DNA from 2 places in the Microbulbifer epialgicus genome. Region 2 is predicted to be linked to the other one. Evidence: predicted binding sites of a transcription regulator. Region 2 holds the regulator's gene; the other holds the start of a gene.

Region 1 (9,742 bases), on a different contig from region 2:
GGGCCAGACGGTGTATCGGGTGAAGGGGCTTTCGGATAAGAGTCAGGTCTATGTGGTCTATGTGGACAAGCAGAGCGGTCGTATCTCCCGTTAAAGGGCCGCAATCCATAGGCACACAGTATTAAGGGAAAGACTATGCGCGCACTACTAGTTGAAGATGAAACTCTACTGCGACAGCAGCTGGCAGAGTCCCTTCGCGGTGCCGGGTACACCGTTGATGAAGCTCCAGATGGAGAGGAAGCCCTCTACTTGGGCCGTGAATACCCATACGACATTGCCGTGATGGATCTGGGCCTGCCGAAAATGGACGGCATCCAAGTGATCCGTACCCTGCGCGGTGAAGATAAACACTTCCCGATTCTGATTCTCACTGCTCGTGGCCACTGGCAGGAGCGGGTGGCTGGCCTTGAAGCCGGTGGTGACGACTACCTGGTGAAACCATTCCACACAGAGGAACTGCTGGCTCGCCTCAATGCGCTGGTGCGCCGTTCCGCCGGTTTTTCGTCCCCCAACATCAAAGCTGGCCCCATCTTGCTGGATACGAGTTCCCAGCGCGTTACTGTGAATGAGGCAGAACTGGAACTGACCTCTTTTGAGTACAAGGTACTTGAATACCTAATGCTGCACCCGGATGAAGTGGTTTCGAAAACTACCCTCACCGAGCATATTTACGAACAGGACTGCGATCGTGACAGCAACGTAATTGAGGTTTTTATCGGTCGTCTGCGCAAGAAGTTTGATACTGCAGCGCAGCTAAAGCCCATCGAAACCCTGCGTGGGCGTGGCTATCGCTTTGTCGCTCCCCAGTGATTGCCATTTTAAATGCGTTTTTTCTCTTATTGGTTGAATTCCCTCAAAGGCCGACTGGCACTGGTGACAAGCCTGGTGCTGATCGGCTTTGTCCTACTTATTTCCGGAGTACTTGAACACGCCTACCGCACCTCCCTTGATGAAGCCAAGCAACGGGAATTACAGCTGTATATCTACACCTTGTTGGCCCTGGCGGAGCCTGAGGGCGAAAGCCTGGTGCTACCGCCGGAATTGCCTGAACAGCGCTTTAATCAGCCGGACTCTGGCCTAGTTGGTGTGGTATTGGACGGTGGGGGACAGATTATCTGGCGTTCAGAGTCGGCCCTGGCCATGCCGGATCTGCAGTTTTATCCGCTGCCCCAGGGACAGCAGTCCTATATGCGGATTGCCCTGCCTGGGGATGATACAAATTACAGCAGTTTTCGCCAGGGTGTGGCCTGGGGACTGGAAAATGAAAACCCTTTTACCTTCGTTGTGCTGGAGGATGCAGGGCCACTCAAGGCACAGGTGGGACAGTTTCGCTCCACTATGTGGCATTGGCTGGGGGTGGGAGCGCTGCTACTGATCCTGGCGCAGTGGCTGGTTTTGCGCTGGGGATTTGCGCCTTTGAATGCGCTGGCGAATGCATTGAAGGATATGCAGCAAGGTGGCAGTGATCGACTTGAGGGTAATTTTCCGCGAGAACTGCGCCCCCTCACTGATAATCTGAACTTGCTGATTGAAAATGAACGCCGCCAGCGGGAGAAGACCCGCCATACACTGGCCGATTTGGCCCACAGCCTGAAGACTCCTTTAGCTGTGCTGAAGGGACTTAGCCTGGAGGGGAATTCCAAGGCTGCAAGCAAAACACTGGTGGATCAGGTACAGCGTATGGACAGCATTATTAGCTACCAGCTGCAGCGTGCGGTTACCAGTTCACCCAAATCAATTCTTCGCGGTATCCCGGTGGCGCCGCTCCTGGATAAAATTCTGGATGCCCTGGAAAAAGTCTATCGCAGCAAACCTAGTGATGTGCGCAGCCAGTGCAGCGAGCGGGCCCTGTTTTATGGGGATGAGGGCGATTTGATGGAGCTTCTCGGTAACTTGCTGGACAATGCTTACAAATACGGTAATGGTGAAGTAAAAGTCACTATTGAGAATGCCGAAGGTGGACGTAAGCTGACGATTAGTGTGAGTGATAACGGGTCCGGACTCGATCGTAAAAAGTGGCAGGAAGTCACCCAGCGCGGGGTGCGTGCCGACCAGCAGCAGCCGGGGCAGGGCATTGGCCTTGCGGTGGTTATGGATATCGTCGAAAGTTATCAGGGGTGTATCAGTGCAATGCCTTTACCTCAGGGGGGGACGGAAATTACAGTGGTTTTGTAATTTCCGTGTACAAGTCAATGGACAGTTTATTATTTAGAACCAGCTCTCCTGCATATCAAATGGAATAGAGTTGCCACTTTTCAACAATGTTATAGATTGCTGAATGTTTGGCAGCTCCCACTCAAAGTAAAAGCGCGCGGTGTGTATCTTGCCGCAATAGAAGTGCTTGTCCTCCTCGCCGGGATTATTCTCCAGTGCTTTTTCCGCAACGATGGCCTGGCGTAGCCAGATCCAGGCAACCAATACGCAGCCAAAAACATCCAGATATAAAGTAGCGTTGCTGAGGCCGCGATCCACGTTTTCCTGCAATTGCCCAAAGAGGGCCATTCCGGTTTCATCCAGTTTGCCAAGGGATTCCTCCAGGGCGTTGGCCATGGATTGCAAACTTTCCTTGTCGCGGGCCCGCATTATCGTATCGCGAATTTCGGCCTGCATCATCTGGTAAGCAGCGAGATTTTGTGCCGGCACTTTGCGTGCGAGCAGATCTAGCGCGTGTATGCCCTCGGTACCTTCATGAATGGCATTCAACCGGTTGTCCCGGTAGAGCTGCTCCAGAGGGAATTCGCGGATATAGCCGGCCCCACCAAGGACCTGGATTGCCAGCTCATTGGCTTTCAAGCAATACTTGGAAGGCCAGGATTTGACCACTGGGGTAAGTAGGTCGAGTAGGGTAGCAGCATTCTGGCGCTGTTCCTCGGTAGGGGCGGTGTGTTGATCCTCATATAAGGAAGTAGCGTAGATGCTCAATCCCAACCCGCCCTCGGAATAGGCTTTTTGCATCAACAACATTCGGCGCACGTCAGCATGCTGGATAATGGGGATCTGCTTTGAACCGGGATCACGGTTGGAGGGCAGGCGGCCCTGCGGGCGCTCTTTGGCATAATTCAGAGAGTAGATGTAGCCCTGATAGCCAAGTACTGAGGCGCCGGCGCCAACGCTGATACGGGCCTCGTTCATCATCTGGAACATATACTTTAGCCCCTGGTGCGGCTCGCCAATCAGGTAGCCGACAGCCCCTTCGCGCTCCCCAAAGCTCAGCACAGTAGAAGTAGTGTTGCGGTACCCCATCTTGTGCAGTAGGCCGGCCAGCTTTACATCATTGCGCTCACTTACCTGGCCGTTTTCATCCAAAAGGAATTTGGGTACCAGGAAAAGGGAGATACCTTTGACTCCGGCAGGAGCCCCTTTGATTTTTGCAAGCACCAGATGCACGATATTTTCAGTCAGGGACTGGTCACCGCCGGAGATAAACATTTTCTGGCCGCGAATGCGGTAACTGCCATCTTCGGCGGGCTCGGCGCTGGTGCGGATATCGGCGAGTGCGGAACCCTGATCCGGCTCTGTCAGTGCCATAGTGCCGGCAAAGCGGCCATCTATCATTTGCGGTAGGAACTGTGCCTTAAGTGAATCGTTGGCAAAAGAGCGAATAAGGTTAGCGGCGCCGATGGTTAAGAATGGATAACTGGCACTGGCGATATTTGCGGCGCTTATATAAGCAAGGGAGGTGCGCATTATAATTTCTGGAAGTTGCATGCCTCCCTCATCGAAATCGCAGTGGGCGGCGAGGAATCCAGCTTCGGCAAAGGTGTCCCAGGATTGCTTGGTTTCTTCAATCAGGTGTACCTTTTCTCCATCAAAGCTGGGCTCATTAGAATCTCCTTTGGCATTGTGATTGGCGAAATATTTTTCGGCGATAGTACGTGCTGTTTTTAGAGTTGCATCGAAAATTTCGCGGGAGTGTTCGCTGTAGCGCGATCTTTGTAGTAGCGCTTCGGTATCGAGAAATTCATAGAGTAAAAATTCGGTGTCACGTTCGTTGAGCAAAGGATGAGCCATACCTGCCTCGTCATTTATTTTTATGGGGTTTCATCGCTTTGGCGTGGCGACAAAAAATAATAATGGGGTTAAATGCCTGCCGCCAGAGCTGGTCACAAGTTAATGCCCAGTTATCCTGCTGGGCAATGACTTATTGTGTGAATGCACTTGGCGATATGGGGAGGGGGTTACTCGGAGACACGTTGGTAGGCGGCGGCACGGCCATTGTTAGGGTTCGGAATCACTTTACGCCAAAGTGAATCGGCGAGCTTAGCAGGTGATTGCTTGCAACCGCCGGCTATCCAGCTCGCGATGGTCTCTGCTACATTCGGCCACTGGATGCGAAGTGGAGGTGGCAGATTCTCCAGCCAGTTTTCGATATTTCGGGCATCAATATGTGGGACTACTGCGGCAAGGCGCAATTGTTCCAGCGCCTTTGCGTTGGCTTCCTGCTCAAATTGAGCGGCGAGGGGGCGACTCAGAATGGGTTTGCCCAAAGCTAGGGCTTCGGCCAATAGTTCGAAGCCACTATTGCAGATGACTGCCTTGGCGTTTGCCAGGTCTTGCTGGAATCCGGTAGTGGAGGGCGCCTTGATTTGGATGTTTTTTGTTGTGGGCAAGTTTTCCGGTACTCCGTACACAAGAAATTGTTGATCTACCTTTGAAAGCTCTTCCAGCATTGGGGCTGGGTGCTCGAAGGGCAGGTATACCAGAATATGATTCCCGAAGTCGCTACTAGGCTGCAGGTTTGAAGGGACAATTGGCGGTAGTATAGGTCTATCAAAATGGTGCCAGTGCAGCCCCAGGCTTTTTTCTGTTGGCGCAAAGGCGCGCAGAATAGTGTGGGATAGCCAGTTAAGCCTGGGCATTGGGATTGAATAAAGGAAGGCGTATTGGTGGCCAATTCCTACACTGGGCTTCTTTTGCAATTTGGCAGCCCAGGCAGTGACGGGTTCGTAGTCACTGACGACCAAATCAAAATCCTTGAGTGGCAGTTCGCGGATATCTCTGATTAAATGGCGCGCCTTTACCTGAGCAACTGTAGCAAGGCTTCTCAGGCGCCCTTCGCGGTGCACAATGGTCATGCCTTCGCGCCACCAGAAGTCACCAAATAGCTCCATGTCAAACAGTTTTTCCTTTGGCCGCCCGGAGAACAGCCACTGAATCTCCAGTTCCGGGTGTTTTTGTAATGCCCTGGCAAGCGTGCGGGAGCGGGCAATATGTCCATTGCCAGTGGCCTGCACACCGTAAAGTATCTTCATAAAAAGACTGCACTCGTAGTTAGTGCGACGCAGGTGCCGAGCAGGGCTCCGGCACAGATGTCGGAAGGAAAGTGTACGCCCAGGCCCACCCGGGCAGCGCCAACCCCGGTGGCCCAGAGGTATCCAATACCCCACATGAGGCTAACCTGTTGGGTCATAAAGGTTATAAACAGAAATGCGGCTGAGGTGTGGCCAGAGGGCAAGCTGAATTTATCGTGGGCGATGATTATTGGGCGCATGCCGGGAATGGCCTGAGGGGGGCGCCGGCGGCGAGCAGTATTCTTGATGGCCCAGTACAAAGAGCGTTCAATGGCTACTCCCGAACAGGCGGCGATAAAGAGCTGCGTGGCGGTATTTAAAATAATATAACTGCCGAGTATGGCAATGGTCAGCCAGCCGTCACCAGACTTGGATAGCCACAGGTAACGTCTGCGCGAGCTGGGGCTTGACGCTCTTTCCAGCATATACAGGACCAGAGACACATCGACACTCTTCAGATTCATGGGTAAGTCTCGCATGCCGACAACATAGAAATTAATTATTGCACGGAGTTGACCAAATGATGTCGCAATAATGAAATCTCAAAAATAGGTAATTTTTACGACTTGTGGAGAGAGGGGTTTGTTTTGGCGGTGATTTCTCTGAAGAATATAATGACAAGTCAATAATTAATGGGCTGCGTCGAAGGACAGGTGGGCAACCTGGGCTGCCCGCGGGGAGAAAAAATATTGCTTATGCGATTCTGATTTCTATATTGCTGGAGCCAGGCAACTTTTCCACCAGCCCAGGGCCGCAGAGCGCTGAAGGAGTGAAATAACCGCCTTCACCAGTGTAAGAGAGGAGAAACTCCATCACTGCCAGAGAGCCCGATACGGTGACGTCGTAGCCATTGGCGGTGAGCACACGACCTACTTTTCGCTCTCCTCGGCGATCATTACGCACTTCTCCCCAGACCCAGGTCTTTTGTCCAGTACGACGCTCTTTATCTGGCCCGTGCACTGACTTTTCTACTTTTGACTTCAGCCAGTTTTGCATCCAGCGGGTGCTCAACAGCCAGCGAATACTGTTCAAGCGCTTCAATTTTTTCGCCCGCTGTGGGCTCATCGGTATATAGGCCTCAATATTCGGGATTCCAGTCGAGTAAAAGGCTGTGGCTACATCTCCCCAGGGGATAGAAACGGCAAACTTGGCGCCGCGGCCAAAATCAATCTCGCGAGTTAGCTCCCCATGGCCGATAGCTTCAATCTTGCCGTTACGGCGTATGGCGCCGCCGGCGCCGAGGCTTTCTATGGAGGTTTTCGCCGTGCCGGGACTGAGGCCTGAGTCTGAGTCAAACCCTAAAGTCAGGTGAGTGGCCGTGGGCATCTTCTTGTGCAATGCTGCTGCCAGACAATCGGTGGGGATCACATCGAAGCCGGTGCCAGGGCACAAAACCACCCCTGCAGCCCTGGCCTCTGCTTCCAGTTTGTGGGCCGCCTCGAACACGGCGATTTCTCCGGTAATGTCCTGGTAGTGGGTTTTCGAATTGATACAGGCTCGCATCATCGGCCCTGCCGTGGTGGAAAAAGGGCCGGCACAATGAATTACCAGATAAATATCTTGCAGGCTACGTTCTAGAGTATCTGTTGACTCAAGGTCAATTACCATGGCCGCCAGATTCAGTTCATCGGTCAGGGGTTGAAGTTTTTGCGGATTGCGCCCGGCGAGAATTGGGCGATAGCCCTGGGCCACAGCTTTTCGTGCAATAAGCTCACCGGTATAGCCGTTTGCACCGTAGATCATGATGTTTTTATTGTTCACCGAGGGTCCTTAAAAGTGGAATTGGGCCTTAGTTCGGGCGGGAAAAGGTTATATCGAGCAGGTGCCCAGGTGCAATTTATTTGACCTTAAGGCCTGTTCGAGCCCTCTCTGTTCTGATTTTCCATCTATTTGATTGGTGGCTGATTATGCTGCAGCCAAATCGCTATCCGTCAGTTCGAAAGCTTTTTCCAATTGAAAGCGGGGCACGGTTTTGCCATTTTTCTGAAGGGTTTCTGTGAACATAGCCAATGGCCGGGCCCAGATTCCGAAATCACCGTACAGGGCACGGTAAGTGACTAGCTTTTCGCCAGTTTCACTATGAGTGGCGATGTGTAGAACTTCGTAAAGGTTTCCTTTGTAATGGCGATACAGGCCGCGTTTCATTCGGGTACTTCCAATTAACTCAAGTGGTGAGGGGACAGCTGTAGCTGCTCGATGCGGCGGCCATGCAGTATGGCGATGCCTGAATATCGGTGTTCTCCAGTGGAGGTAAATTCAAATTCATAACTGCGCTGTAGGCTGATATGGCCGTGGCGATCGCGTTTGAGCCGGGTTCTCACCAGCATAACGGTGTCATCCAGCAGCTGCACACCCAACTGTTTGCAGTGGTTGGAAGCGGCGCGCTTGACCTGTTCCTTTGCCGCCATATTGGCCCAGATATACCAAGCAATGGCTGCCAATAGCAGGAACCAAAAGATATCGCTAGGTGAGTAGTACATGGCTCTATAGTTGCTATGATCGATTTGCGCAAGAATACCATCGAAGGAGTTGAAATGTCTGGCACCATACTAATTACCGGAAGTAATCGCGGCATTGGCTTTGAAATTTGTACCCAGTTCGCGAGCGATGGGTGGAAAGTTTTGGCCTGTTGCAGGGACCTTGATAAGGCTGTTGAGCTCAAGGATCTGGGGAAGCAGTATTCTGAGGTACATCCCATCCAGCTGGACGTAACGGACTATTCACAAATGATTTCCGTGGCTAAGGCGATTCAAGGGGAGCCTATTGATATCCTCTTCAATAATGCCGGTTACTATGGCCCCAAAAGAGTAAGCTTCGGTGGAGTGGATCGTACGGAATGGCGGCGGGTCCTGGAGTCCAACACCATTGCCCCCTACATGATGGCCGAGACTTTCTGTGACAATGTGGCTGCCAGTAGTCATAAGCTAATTGCCATGATGAGCAGCAAGGTGGGTAGTATCGCTGATAATCGCTCTGGCGGGGGCTACATCTACCGGACCTCCAAGACAGCTCTTAACCAAATTGTGAAAAGCTTGGCGATCGATTTGAAGGATCGTGGCATTACTGTGTTGGCATTGCATCCCGGATGGGTAAAAACGGCCATGGGTGGGCCCGAAGCACTTATTTCAGCTGAAGTGAGCGTTAGGGGGTTGAAAAAAATTCTGCTGCAGGCTGAACCGAGTAATAGTGGCCATTTTTACAACTATGACGGCAGTGAGATCCCCTGGTAAGGGCTCCAACTTGTGCAACCTCATTCCTCTGCCGTGTATGTCGCGACTACCCGGGTCGCCAATGTCCCTTTCCATGTACAAATAGTCGCATGACTACATAGTGCTGCTTTTGAGATGCAGTTGCTGCCTGGGAATGGCGCTATATTTCACCTTTTGCAATATTAGGCAAGGATGCGGAAGAAGTCTGATACCGCTAAAGCCTGGAAAACATTGAAAATGCCATTGCTGGGGAGGGTAAGGCAACTTTCCAGCAAATAGTCGACATGGAAGCCGAGAGTATTTTAGGCAAGGAATGAGCAGTCAATATGAGCATGGCACTGACGGAGTGGAATTGATGAAAGGGGCGACTGATAGCGTCGAAGGCGGGAATACGCTAGTCCAGGACCGGCTTGTAACCGGGTTACGCCTGATGCTGGGAATATCTATGGCGGCAGTGACGGCTCTTATTGGAGGGATGCTCGCCTGGGTGGCGGTACTTGGAGTGGTTGCCTATTTCTCCCGGGGCAGGACTCTGGGGTCTGGGGCTTACAATCTGGCCTGTGCTGTTACTGGCTTGGGATTGGGTCTTGCTGCTCAAGCGGTAGTGGCAAGATGGCAACTACAGCCATTTCTTGTGGCACTACCTGCAGCCCTGTTATTTGCGGCAGTTGGTGCCTGGGCAATGGGTCTGGTAACCGGGGTGAGGAATATGCCGAGCTATGCTATCGGTGTTTTAGTAGCTTTGGCCGCACAAAAGGAAGTCTCTCTGGATAGTTATTTGATTTTGATTGCATCGATATCAGTAGGCAGTGTTATTGCTGCGATGATCGATAGGTTGTGGCCTGGGCGCCTTGCCCTGAGCTGTTAAATACACAGCGAGTCATACAAAAAGGTTTCCTGAGGGAATTTTTACTTCATTTTGAATGGAAATAGGATTAATAGGACGGGATAATTGATTGGCGTTTTCTCGCTTTTCTTAATAAAAGCGGAAAAATATTGCTCAGAGGTAATAGCAATGTTGAAGCGCGTTATGTTTACAGTGGCAATGGTTTTTGTTACCGCCTTGGCATTTACAGATCCGGCGACCTCAGGCTCGGGGCCGGATACCGCTCTGAAATACCTGCAACATTGATAGCGGATTTTGCTGGCAGTTAAACTATTGGGAATACTAAGAACTGGTGCACATGGAGAAGCTGACATGGAAGAGAAGTTCTGGCTGGATAAGTGGGAGAGAAATGATAT
Region 2 (9,742 bases):
TGTCGCTGGCAGTGATGGCTAGGCAGAAGAAAGTAAGGTATCCGATGTTAATAGTGATTTCTCCCGCGAAAACGCTGGATTACGAGAGCGAAATTCCGGAATTGGAGACCACCCAGCCGGAGTTTCTCAAGGAGTCCGCAGCACTGATCAAAGAGTTGCGTGAACTCAGCCCACCGCAGATTTCCAGTCTGATGAAAATTTCTGACAAGCTGGGAGTCCTGAATTACGATCGATTCCAGTCATGGAAGCGGCCTTTTACGGCTAAGAATGCACGAGCGGCACTGCTCGCTTTTAAAGGCGATGTGTATACCGGGCTAGATGCAGGATCTATGGGCAAGCGCGATTTCGGCTATGCACAAAAACATCTGCGTATGTTGTCGGGGCTCTACGGTATCCTGCGCCCGCTGGACTTGATGCAGCCCTACCGCCTGGAAATGGGCACCAAGTTTGAGAATTCCCGCGGCAAGAACCTGTATGAATTTTGGGGAGAGCAGATTACCGAGGCCCTCAATAAGCAGCTACACAGCGTCAAGAGCCGTGAGTTGGTTAACCTCGCCTCCAACGAGTACTTCAAGTCGGTTAAGCCCAAGATGCTCGATGCCAAGGTCGTAACCCCACACTTTAAGGACTTAAAGAACGGCGAATATAAAATGATCAGTTTTTTCGCTAAGAAGGCACGGGGTATGATGAGTCGCTGGGCCATTGATCAGCGGGTAAAAAAGGCGGAAGACCTCAAAGGTTTTGATGTGGCGGGCTACAGCTATAGCCCGCAAATGTCTGGTGAGCGCGATTGGGTATTTACTCGGGATGAGGCGCAATGAGCGAACCTAGCCTGCCGGATGCGCCCTCTTGCGCGCGCAACCGAGGTCCAATCCTGGAGCAACTGCGCAGACTGCTGGCTAATAGCCGGCAAGTGCTGGAAGTTGGGAGCGGTACCGGGCAGCACGCGGTCTATTTTGCCCCACAATTGCCTCAGTTAACCTGGCAGACTTCTGAGCGCGCGGAGATGTTACCGGGCGTTTGTGCCTGGCTGGAGAAGCAGCCCGCAGAAAACCTGCGAAAGCCCCTTACCCTGGATGTCGATAATGACTGGCCAGAGCTCAGTGCAGATGCGGTCTTTACTGCCAATACCCTGCACATCATGTCGAGAGAATCGGTGGAGCGTTTTTTCCGCAAACTCCCCTCCGTCTTGCAGCCTGGTGGCCAGCTAATTGTCTACGGCCCCATGAAAATTGATGGGACTTTTATCGGACCGAGCAATGCCGAATTTGACCAGTGGCTGAAGGAGCGCAACCCAGCCAGTGGTATCCGCGACCTGGAGTGGCTGGACCAGCTTGCCGAAAATAGTGGCATGTTTCGCGAAGAATTAAATTTCCTGCCGGCCAACAATCAGCTGGTGGTCTGGCGCAAAAATGATAATAAGGAGAAATGATGCCTGCGTGGTTTGAAGTGACGATAATTGTGGCCTTTGCCATTGGTGCGGTTTTCTTTTTTGCCAAATACCGCGAAACTGCCGCCGCCCTGCACGAGAGTGAGCGCATGAAAGCGCGGCTTTCCAATGACTTGAATCGCTATAAGGATGTGCCCCGCCTGCGCGCTCTGCGCGATGCTCTGTTAGGTGCCAAACCTCTGCCTACAGATGACGATGGCAATGAGCACCTGCTGTTACGCGATGGGGACTTGCAGCTGCACCATCTGATCCTGCGTCGGGAGAGCACTCCGGTGAACGAGGAAGATGAAATTAGCTATACGAAAAATGGTGAACAGGTGAGGCTGCAGGAGTTCGAGTAGCCTTAACTGGTACCTTGGGGAAGTGTCAGGTACCTGCTACTTCTCCATAATTATTCTCTATTTTTGTATCTACTTTGCTCGCAGGGAAGTGCAAAATGAAAGTGCTGCCCTGGGCCGGAATGCTCTTTACACTCATTTCACCACTGTGGCGTAGTAGTACATGCTTGACGATAGCCAGCCCCAGGCCGGTACCGCCGCTATCCCTCGAGCGACCGGGATCGACCCGGTAGAAGCGCTCTGTCAGGCGCGGAATATGGATTGGATCAATGCCAATCCCCTGATCTTCGACGCTGAAATGGCCGCCACGACTATCCTGCCACCAGCGCAGTCGGATTTCTCCATCTGCCGGGCTGTACTTCACTGCGTTCAGCACCAAGTTGGCGAAGGCGCTGTGTAGCTCACTGGCATCGCCGCGGATACTACTGTGGCCCTCGCATTGCACCTCAATTTGGTGGCGACCACCACTGAAGCTGCGTGCTTCCCGTGCTACCCGTTCCATCAGCTCATTAACGTCCACGGGTATATCGCCACCACTGCGCTCCGAGGTTTCCAAGCGCGCCAGCAGTAGCAGGTCGTTGACCAGTGTGGTCATACGGACGGCCTGCTCCTCCATTTGTGCCAAAGGGCGCTGCCACGCGGGTGGTGCCATATCACTGCCTTGCAGGGTCTCCAGGTAGCCGGCGATCACTGTTAATGGAGTGCGTAGCTCGTGGGAAACATTGGCGACGAAGTCGCGACGCATCTGCTCGAGATTATGCAGGCGGGTGATATCGCGCACGATAACCAGCGCCTCATCCTGACCATAACGGGTGACTTCCAGCTGTAGGCGCAGTGCCTCATTACCTGGGGCAGGTAGGGTGAGAGGTTCACGCGAGTCGCTGTCTTCGTTGTGCATATAACTGACGAAGCCGGGGTCACGCACAAAATTGACCAGGGATTGCCCGGCATCACTGGTCTGCAGGCCGAGGAGTTCACCGGCGGCGGGGTTCCACCAAGCCAGGTGGTCACCATTTTCCAGGGCCACTATGCCTTCGCGCAGGGCGCTGGTGCTATCCTGTACCCGACGAAGCATGGCGTGCAGCTTTTGTTTTTCACGACGGTGGCGGCGCTGCATACGATAGAAATCATCGTAAATCTCGCCCCAGACTCCGAATGCGGTGGGGGCGGGTCCGCGCCGGCCATTGGCCAGCCAGCGGTTGAAGCGGTGTTGCTGCCAAAGCACGGATATCAGGTAAGCGGCCAGGCCTGCAATCAATGCGAGTGACCAGTTGCCTGAAGTGAAACCGAGAATGGTGCAGCCCAGAGCGATAACTACAAATCGTGAAAATTCGCCGATACTGCGATCCAACATAGCGTTGCCGTGTTACCTGACGGAGGACTGTGTCCTTCCCGCACTCAATACATCGTGGAACCCCGCGGTTTTTGAAAAATGACCACAGGTTTCCGTGGGAGTCAGTGCCGACCCAAGGGGATTGTCACACTTTTTCGACAGTTTGCACAGAAAATCGATAACCTGTGCCGCGCACCGTCTGGATATAGCGGTCGTGACCGTCCATCGCCAGGGCTTTGCGCAGGCGGCGAATATGCACGTCTACGGTGCGTTCCTCCACGTATACATTGCCCCCCCAGACATGATCCAGCAACTGCGTGCGTGTGTAGGCGCGCTCTTGGTGGGAAAGGAAGAAGGTCAGCAGACGGAATTCCGTGGGACCCATATCCACAGGCAGTCCCTGAATGGTGACCCTGTGGCTGAGGGGGTCCAGCACCAGATTGCCGGCGCTCAAGGGGTCTTCTGGTGTGGCAGGACCGGCGCGACGCAGTACCGCTTTGAGACGCGCAACCAGCTCACGAGGAGAAAAGGGCTTGGTGATATAGTCGTCGGCGCCCGTCTCTAACCCTTTGATTTTATTATCTTCCTCGCCTTTGGCAGTAAGCATGATGATGGGTACGGAAGTCGTCAGTTCGTCGCGCTTAAGACGCCGGGCCAGTTCGACACCGGAGACGTCCGGCAGCATCCAATCCAGCAGGATCAAGTCTGGTTTCTCATCAATGACCAGGGCGTGGGCTTCCTGGGCATTCTCCGCTTCGAGGCAGCGATAGTTGGCCATTTCCAGCGCGACCCGCAGCATATCGCGTACTGGGGCCTCGTCATCGACAATCAAGATCGTTTTACTGTGCATTTGCCTGCCATGCCCGCTCTGTTGTCAGGATTTCCCGGTTATGGCCGGGGATTAAACGGGATTTATATGACAAATATATGACGGTTGCTTGCTGTCTCCCAGTCAAAGGCTAATTCGACAGATAGTGCAGGGAAATTCCGCCGAATATCGCCAATCCCACCCAGTTATTGTTGAGAAAAGCCTGAAAGCAAGCTCCTCTTAACCGGTCGCGTATCAACCACTGCTGATAGGCAAAGAGCCCGGCTACTGCGATCAGTGACAGGTAATAAATGGCTCCCAGGTTAAAGCGCTGACCGATAAACAGTAGGGCTATCAGTACCAGAAGCTGAAGGGTCGCCGTCATGGCTTTATCCATCTCCCCAAACAGAATTGCTGTGGATTTGACCCCGATTTTCAGGTCATCATCCCGATCCACCATGGCGTAAAAGGTGTCGTAACACAGGGTCCAGAGGAGGTTTGCGGTATACAGCAGCCACGCCTGGGGGGGGATTTCTCCGGTGACTGCGGCGAAGGCCATGGGGATTCCCATACTAAAGGCGGCGCCCAGCACAACCTGCGGCAAGTGCGTATAGCGCTTGGCAAATGGGTAGCAAAAGGCCAGTCCCAATGCCAGCAACGATAGCAGAATGGTCAGTTTGTTGGTGGTCAGTACCAGGGCAAACGCCACCAGGCTGAGCCCGGCAAACAAACCCAGAGCAGCGCGAGGTGTGATGGCGCCGCTGGCCAGGGGTCTCTCTGCAGTACGTTTTACACGGCCGTCAATTTCGCGATCCGCGAAGTCGTTTACCGCGCAGCCGGCAGCACGCATCAAGATGACTCCAAAAGTGAATACTGCAAACAGGTGCAACCCCGGCCAGCCACCAGCAGCGAGCCACAGTGCTGCCCAGGTGGGCCATAAAAGCAGGAGTGAGCCGATAGGCTTGTCCATTCTCGCCAACTGCCAATAGGGCATCACTGAAGGCCAGCGGGTAGCAATCTGTTGGCTGATCACGGTGGACTCTCTCCTCTCTCCAGGTGTCTAGTTATTGATTACAGTTGCTGTGGGAGGCCCTTCAGGTTGGAAGGCCGAGAGGAAAGTCTCGGCTACCAACAGAGGCTTATCCCGCAGCCAGAAAGTTGAGCGTCGTCCCCAGGCATTTTCATGCTCACCGCAGAGCACCTCTGGCTGAAGCCTGGGGTTGCGTTGCAGGCGATTAAATTGGATGTCGCTACGGCGAATTCCCGGTTCGCTGAACAACAATTCCCCCAGCGGCTGGTCATTCAGACTGCGCAAATTGCGGGACTTGCCCTGCAGGCTGCGTAAGGGCAGTACACTGCGTGCATAGACCCAAGGCTGGCCACGGCCATACAGCAGTACTTCTCTTACCAGGGCACGGCTGTGCTCATGCAGTTTGAGTACATGGCATTCCTCTGCACGGGGGAGTTGCCAGCCCTGGTTGAGTACCTTTACGTGAAAATCCCCATCGCTCAGATGTTTTAAGGCGGCAGTCAGCGAACCCGAATATTCCAGCCAGGGTAATAGCGGCGCAGGGGGCTGAGGCTGTGTCGCTTCTAGTGGCTGCCCACGCCAATCGCCGGTGGGTACATATGGAGATTGGTGCAACGATAACTCCGCAGTCTGGAAAAGAGGGCATTGTACCTTGCCCGCTGGCGGCTGGCCTCACCCTGTTGCACTTTTGCTCCCTGGGGCGGCAATGGATATAGTGCTCGCTGCAATGAAAACAACGAATCTATAGAGAGAAGCTTGTTATGGGGCTTACTACCAAAATTTTGGTGGGGATGATTGCCGGCATTATTCTGGGAGTCTTGTTCAATTTCCTGAACAGCAGCCAGTTGCTTGGTGCGGGTGTGACCAATGCCATCAATCTCTATCTGACCGAGGGCCTGTTTGACATTATCGGTCGTATCTTTATCGCCTCGCTGAAGCTGATGGTGGTACCGCTGGTGCTGGTTTCCTTGATCAGTGGCGCCTGTGCACTCTCAGAGGGAAGCCGTATCGGGCCGTTGGCGGGCAAAACGGTTCTGCTCTATATGCTGACCACAGCGGTGGCTATCACTCTGGCTCTGTGTCTGGCACTGGTATTCCAGCCCGGTATCGGTGTGAACGAGGCTGCAGCTGCGGCAAGCTCTACTTTCCAGCCAAAAGAGTCTCCGCCGCTGTCCGATGTGCTGGTAAATATTTTCCCCACAAATCCAGTGGCAGCGATGGCCGAAGGCAATATGCTGCAGATTATCGTATTTGCCCTGTTGATGGGGTATGCCATCTCCCGTTGCGGAGAACCAGGCCAGCGAATCGCGGCCTTCTTTAACGACCTCAACACGGTTGTACTGCGCATGGTTGGGGTACTGATGGTTTTTGCACCCTACGGAGTTTTTGCGCTATTGGCGAAAACCTTTGCGGACCTGGGTTTTGGCGGTTTGCTTCAGCTTGGGAAGTATTTCCTGGTGGTGTTAGGTGCCCTGCTCTTGCACGCTCTGGGAGTTTATTCGATTTTGTTGAAGCTGCTGAGCGGTCTCAACCCGCTGGAGCTGCTCAAGAAAATGCGTTCCACCATGGTATTTGCCTTTAGCACTGCCTCTTCTGCGGCCACCATTCCGGTAACCTTGTCGACGGTAGAGAAGCGCTTAGGGGTAGATAACAAGGTTGCCGCCTTTACCGTGCCTCTCGGTGCGACAATCAATATGGATGGCACCGCAATCATGCAGGGGGTTGCCACGGTCTTTATTGCCCAGTTCTTTGGTGTGGAGATTGGCCTTACCGGTTACCTGACCGTGATTATTACTGCGACCCTGGCCTCTATCGGGACTGCTGGAGTACCCGGTGTGGGCCTGATTATGCTGGGTATGGTACTGCAACAGGTGGGTTTGCCGCTGGAGGGGATCGCCATAGTAATTGGCGTCGATCGCCTGCTGGATATGGTGCGCACGGCTGTGAATATCACTGGCGACGCGGTGGTGAGCAGCGTGGTGGCGAAGAGTGAGGGCGCGTTGGACGAGGAGACTTACTACGACTCGAACTATGACAGTGTGAGTATCAATGATTCACAAAACACCATAGGCGCCCATTGAGGCGCTTTCCATTAGGCTTCGGCAAAACGGGGCTTGTTCTGTAGCCAGCGCTTAATCAGCTGGCGCCGCATCTCTTGGTCCAGCACCGGAGATGCGGCAATCCTCTGTACTTGTGGCAATAAATCAGCATCTCTCTGAAGGTCGGCGATGCGGTGTTGGATCTCACCGGTCTGGCGGGTGCCGAGTATTTCACCCGGGCCACGCAGGCGCAGGTCTTCCTCCGCGATAGCAAAACCGTCACTGTGCTGGCGTAGGGCCTGCAAACGTGCGCGCCCATTTTGCGATAAAGGTGTGCCGTAGAGTAAAACACAGTGGCTGGCGATAGAGCCGCGCCCCACTCGACCGCGCAGCTGGTGCAGCTGCGCCAAGCCGAGCCGCTCAGGGTTTTCGATAATCATCAAGCTGGCGTTGGGCACATCCACCCCCACCTCGATTACTGTGGTGGCTACTAACAGGTCCACTTCCCCTGCCTTAAAAGCGCTCATCACCTGATCTTTCTGTTCCGGCTTGAGGCGCCCGTGTACCAGCGCCACGCGCACGCCATCCAGCATCTCTGCCAGCTCTTCTGCCGTGGATTCCGCTGCCTGAGCCTGCAGGCTCTCGGATTCCTCGATCAGAGTGCAGACCCAGTAGGCCTGACGGCCCGCGGCAATGGCGCTGTGCACTCGCTCCATCACTTGGTCTCGGCGATCATTGGAAATTGCCACGGTACTAATGGGCTGCCTCCCCGGCGGTAACTCATCAATGATGGAACAGTCCAGGTCGGCAAAGGCGGACATGGCCAGGGTGCGAGGGATTGGGGTTGCGGTCATGATCAACTGATGAGGCTGCAGCCGGCCGGTGGCACCGCTGGCAGCGCCCTTCTCACGAAGCTCCAGGCGCTGGCGTACACCGAAGCGGTGCTGTTCATCGATAATTACCAGCACTAAGTTGTGGAAAACCACTTCTTCCTGGAAAAGCGCATGGGTCCCCACCACCAGTTGCGCCTCACCACTGGCTACTTTAGCCAACTGCTCGCGACGCTCAGCGGCTCTCAAGTTGCCGGTCAGCTGGGCAACTTGCACTCCGAGAGGTTCGAGCCAGTTACAGAAATTAATCCTGTGCTGCTCAGCGAGAATTTCGGTGGGCGCCATCACAGCCACCTGGGCTCCGGCGCCTATGCCCTTAAGTGCAGCCATGGCCGCTACCAGGGTTTTGCCGGCACCGACATCTCCCTGCAGCAGGCGCATCATAGGGGTTTCCTGGGCGAGATCCTCGGTGATTTCCTCGCATACACGCTGCTGCGCGCCGGTGAGTGAGAATGGCAGGCGCGAGAGGAAATCCCTCTCCAGGGATTTGTTCACCGGTAGTGGCGGCGCTGCAACCCTGGCGCTATTGCGTCGCAGCTCCAGCAAGCTTAAATGGTGGGCGAGTAACTCTTCCAGCGCCAAGCGTTGCTGTGCTGGGTGTACACCAGCGCCGAGCTGTTCCAGATGAGTCCCGGCTGGCGGTGAGTGCAGGTAAATCAGGGCATCCCTGAGGGGGTAACGCAATGCCTTGGGTAATAATTCTGTGGGGATTAACTCGGTGACGGCTCCACCTCGTAAGAATGTCACGGCTTGCTGCATCAGCCCGCGCATGCGCCCTTGGCTCACACCCTCGGTCAAAGGATATACCGGGGTGAGGGTGTCTTCAGTGGTACTGTTCTCGCTTCCTACTACCTCAGTTTCTGGATGGTAGAGTTCCAGTCCGGCGGCGCCGCGGCGAGCCTCGCCGAAGCAGCGCAGGCGTACGCCGCGGGCAAAGCGGTTTTTTTGCGCTGCAGAAAAGTGGAAAAAACGCAGGGTGATACTGCCACTCATGTCCTGTAGCTTCACAACCAGGCTGCGCCGGCGACCGAAGACAATATCTGCGGCGGTCACCTCGCCTTCGATAACTGCATCCATGCCTATGGTTAGCCCGGCAACCGGTACTACACGAGTGCGGTCCTGGTAGCGCAGTGGCAGGTGGAACAGAAGATCCTGCAGCGAGTGGATATGTAGCTTCGCCAGCACCTGGGCAAATTTGTCCCCCACCCCCTTGAGGACAGTGACAGGCTGCTCTGCGAGGCTGGCTAGGGCTCGATCAGATGACACTGGCTGATAGCCTCACGCAGGATATCGATAGCGCGGTGACGCGGGAAGCTGGCGCGCCAGGCCAGGGCTACTGTGCGGCGTGGTCCAGGAGCTGCGAAGGGGCGGGTTTCCAATAGTCCAGTCGCATATTGTGAAGCTGTGGCGGCAGACAACGGCAACACGGTGATGCCGAGCCCAGAGGCAACCATGTGGCGCAGAGTCTCTAGCGAGCTGCCGTCAGCCGCAGTGCGGATGCCTCCTGAGCCGACTTCTTTCTCCATAGTTAGCTGCAAGTGTGGGCAGGCCTCGAGAACTTGATCGCGAAAGCAGTGGCCCTCTCCCAGCAGCAGGACGTTGTCTTCGGTGAGTTGGTCTGGGTCGATACTCTCAAACTTTGCCAGTGGGTGCCCCGCAGGCATCAGCACCACAAAGGGCTCGTCATAGAGGGGCTGCGTGACCACATCCGGCTCAGTAAATGGCAGAGCGATAATAATTGCGTCCAACTCCCCTTTACGCAGCCGCTGGCGCAGTGTGGCGGTATAGCCCTCCTCTACGTATAGGGGCATATCCGGTGCCAGGTGTTGCAGCTGAGGAATAAAATGCGGGAAT

The links. Region 2 encodes PhoB, which activates phosphate uptake and scavenging genes when phosphate is short. Its sites were predicted from a motif close to TGTCATAAANNTGTAACA; they were not measured.
Region 1: the regulator PhoB is predicted to act here: its motif matches at 5,832-5,849, upstream of ACCI49_RS06725 (phosphatase PAP2 family protein).

Annotation. Positions count from the first base shown of each region.
Region 1 covers NZ_JBGMEK010000010.1:25,160-34,901, reverse strand. Annotated here, with positions in the region: gene ACCI49_RS06750 (PepSY domain-containing protein) at 1-94, shown strand, start outside; gene ACCI49_RS06745 (response regulator transcription factor) at 136-810, shown strand; gene ACCI49_RS06740 (ATP-binding protein) at 823-2,175, shown strand; gene ACCI49_RS06735 (acyl-CoA dehydrogenase family protein) at 2,209-4,011, opposite strand; gene ACCI49_RS06730 (MJ1255/VC2487 family glycosyltransferase) at 4,179-5,252, opposite strand; gene ACCI49_RS06725 (phosphatase PAP2 family protein) at 5,249-5,755, opposite strand; gene ACCI49_RS06720 (saccharopine dehydrogenase family protein) at 5,985-7,052, opposite strand; gene ACCI49_RS06715 (DUF1653 domain-containing protein) at 7,197-7,436, opposite strand; gene ACCI49_RS06710 (DUF3301 domain-containing protein) at 7,451-7,771, opposite strand; gene ACCI49_RS06705 (SDR family oxidoreductase) at 7,826-8,521, shown strand; gene ACCI49_RS06700 (DUF1097 family protein) at 8,814-9,368, shown strand; gene tmpT (thiopurine S-methyltransferase) at 9,699-9,742, shown strand, end outside.
Region 2 covers NZ_JBGMEK010000008.1:36,322-46,063, forward strand. Annotated here, with positions in the region: gene yaaA (peroxide stress protein YaaA) at 45-821, shown strand; gene ACCI49_RS05615 (DUF938 domain-containing protein) at 818-1,432, shown strand; gene ACCI49_RS05620 (hypothetical protein) at 1,432-1,791, shown strand; gene phoR (phosphate regulon sensor histidine kinase PhoR) at 1,817-3,142, opposite strand; gene phoB (phosphate regulon transcriptional regulator PhoB) at 3,267-3,971, opposite strand; gene ubiA (4-hydroxybenzoate octaprenyltransferase) at 4,081-4,923, opposite strand; gene ACCI49_RS05640 (chorismate--pyruvate lyase family protein) at 4,990-5,574, opposite strand; gene ACCI49_RS05645 (dicarboxylate/amino acid:cation symporter) at 5,721-7,040, shown strand; gene recG (ATP-dependent DNA helicase RecG) at 7,052-9,154, opposite strand; gene ACCI49_RS05655 (hydrogen peroxide-inducible genes activator) at 9,133-9,742, opposite strand, start outside.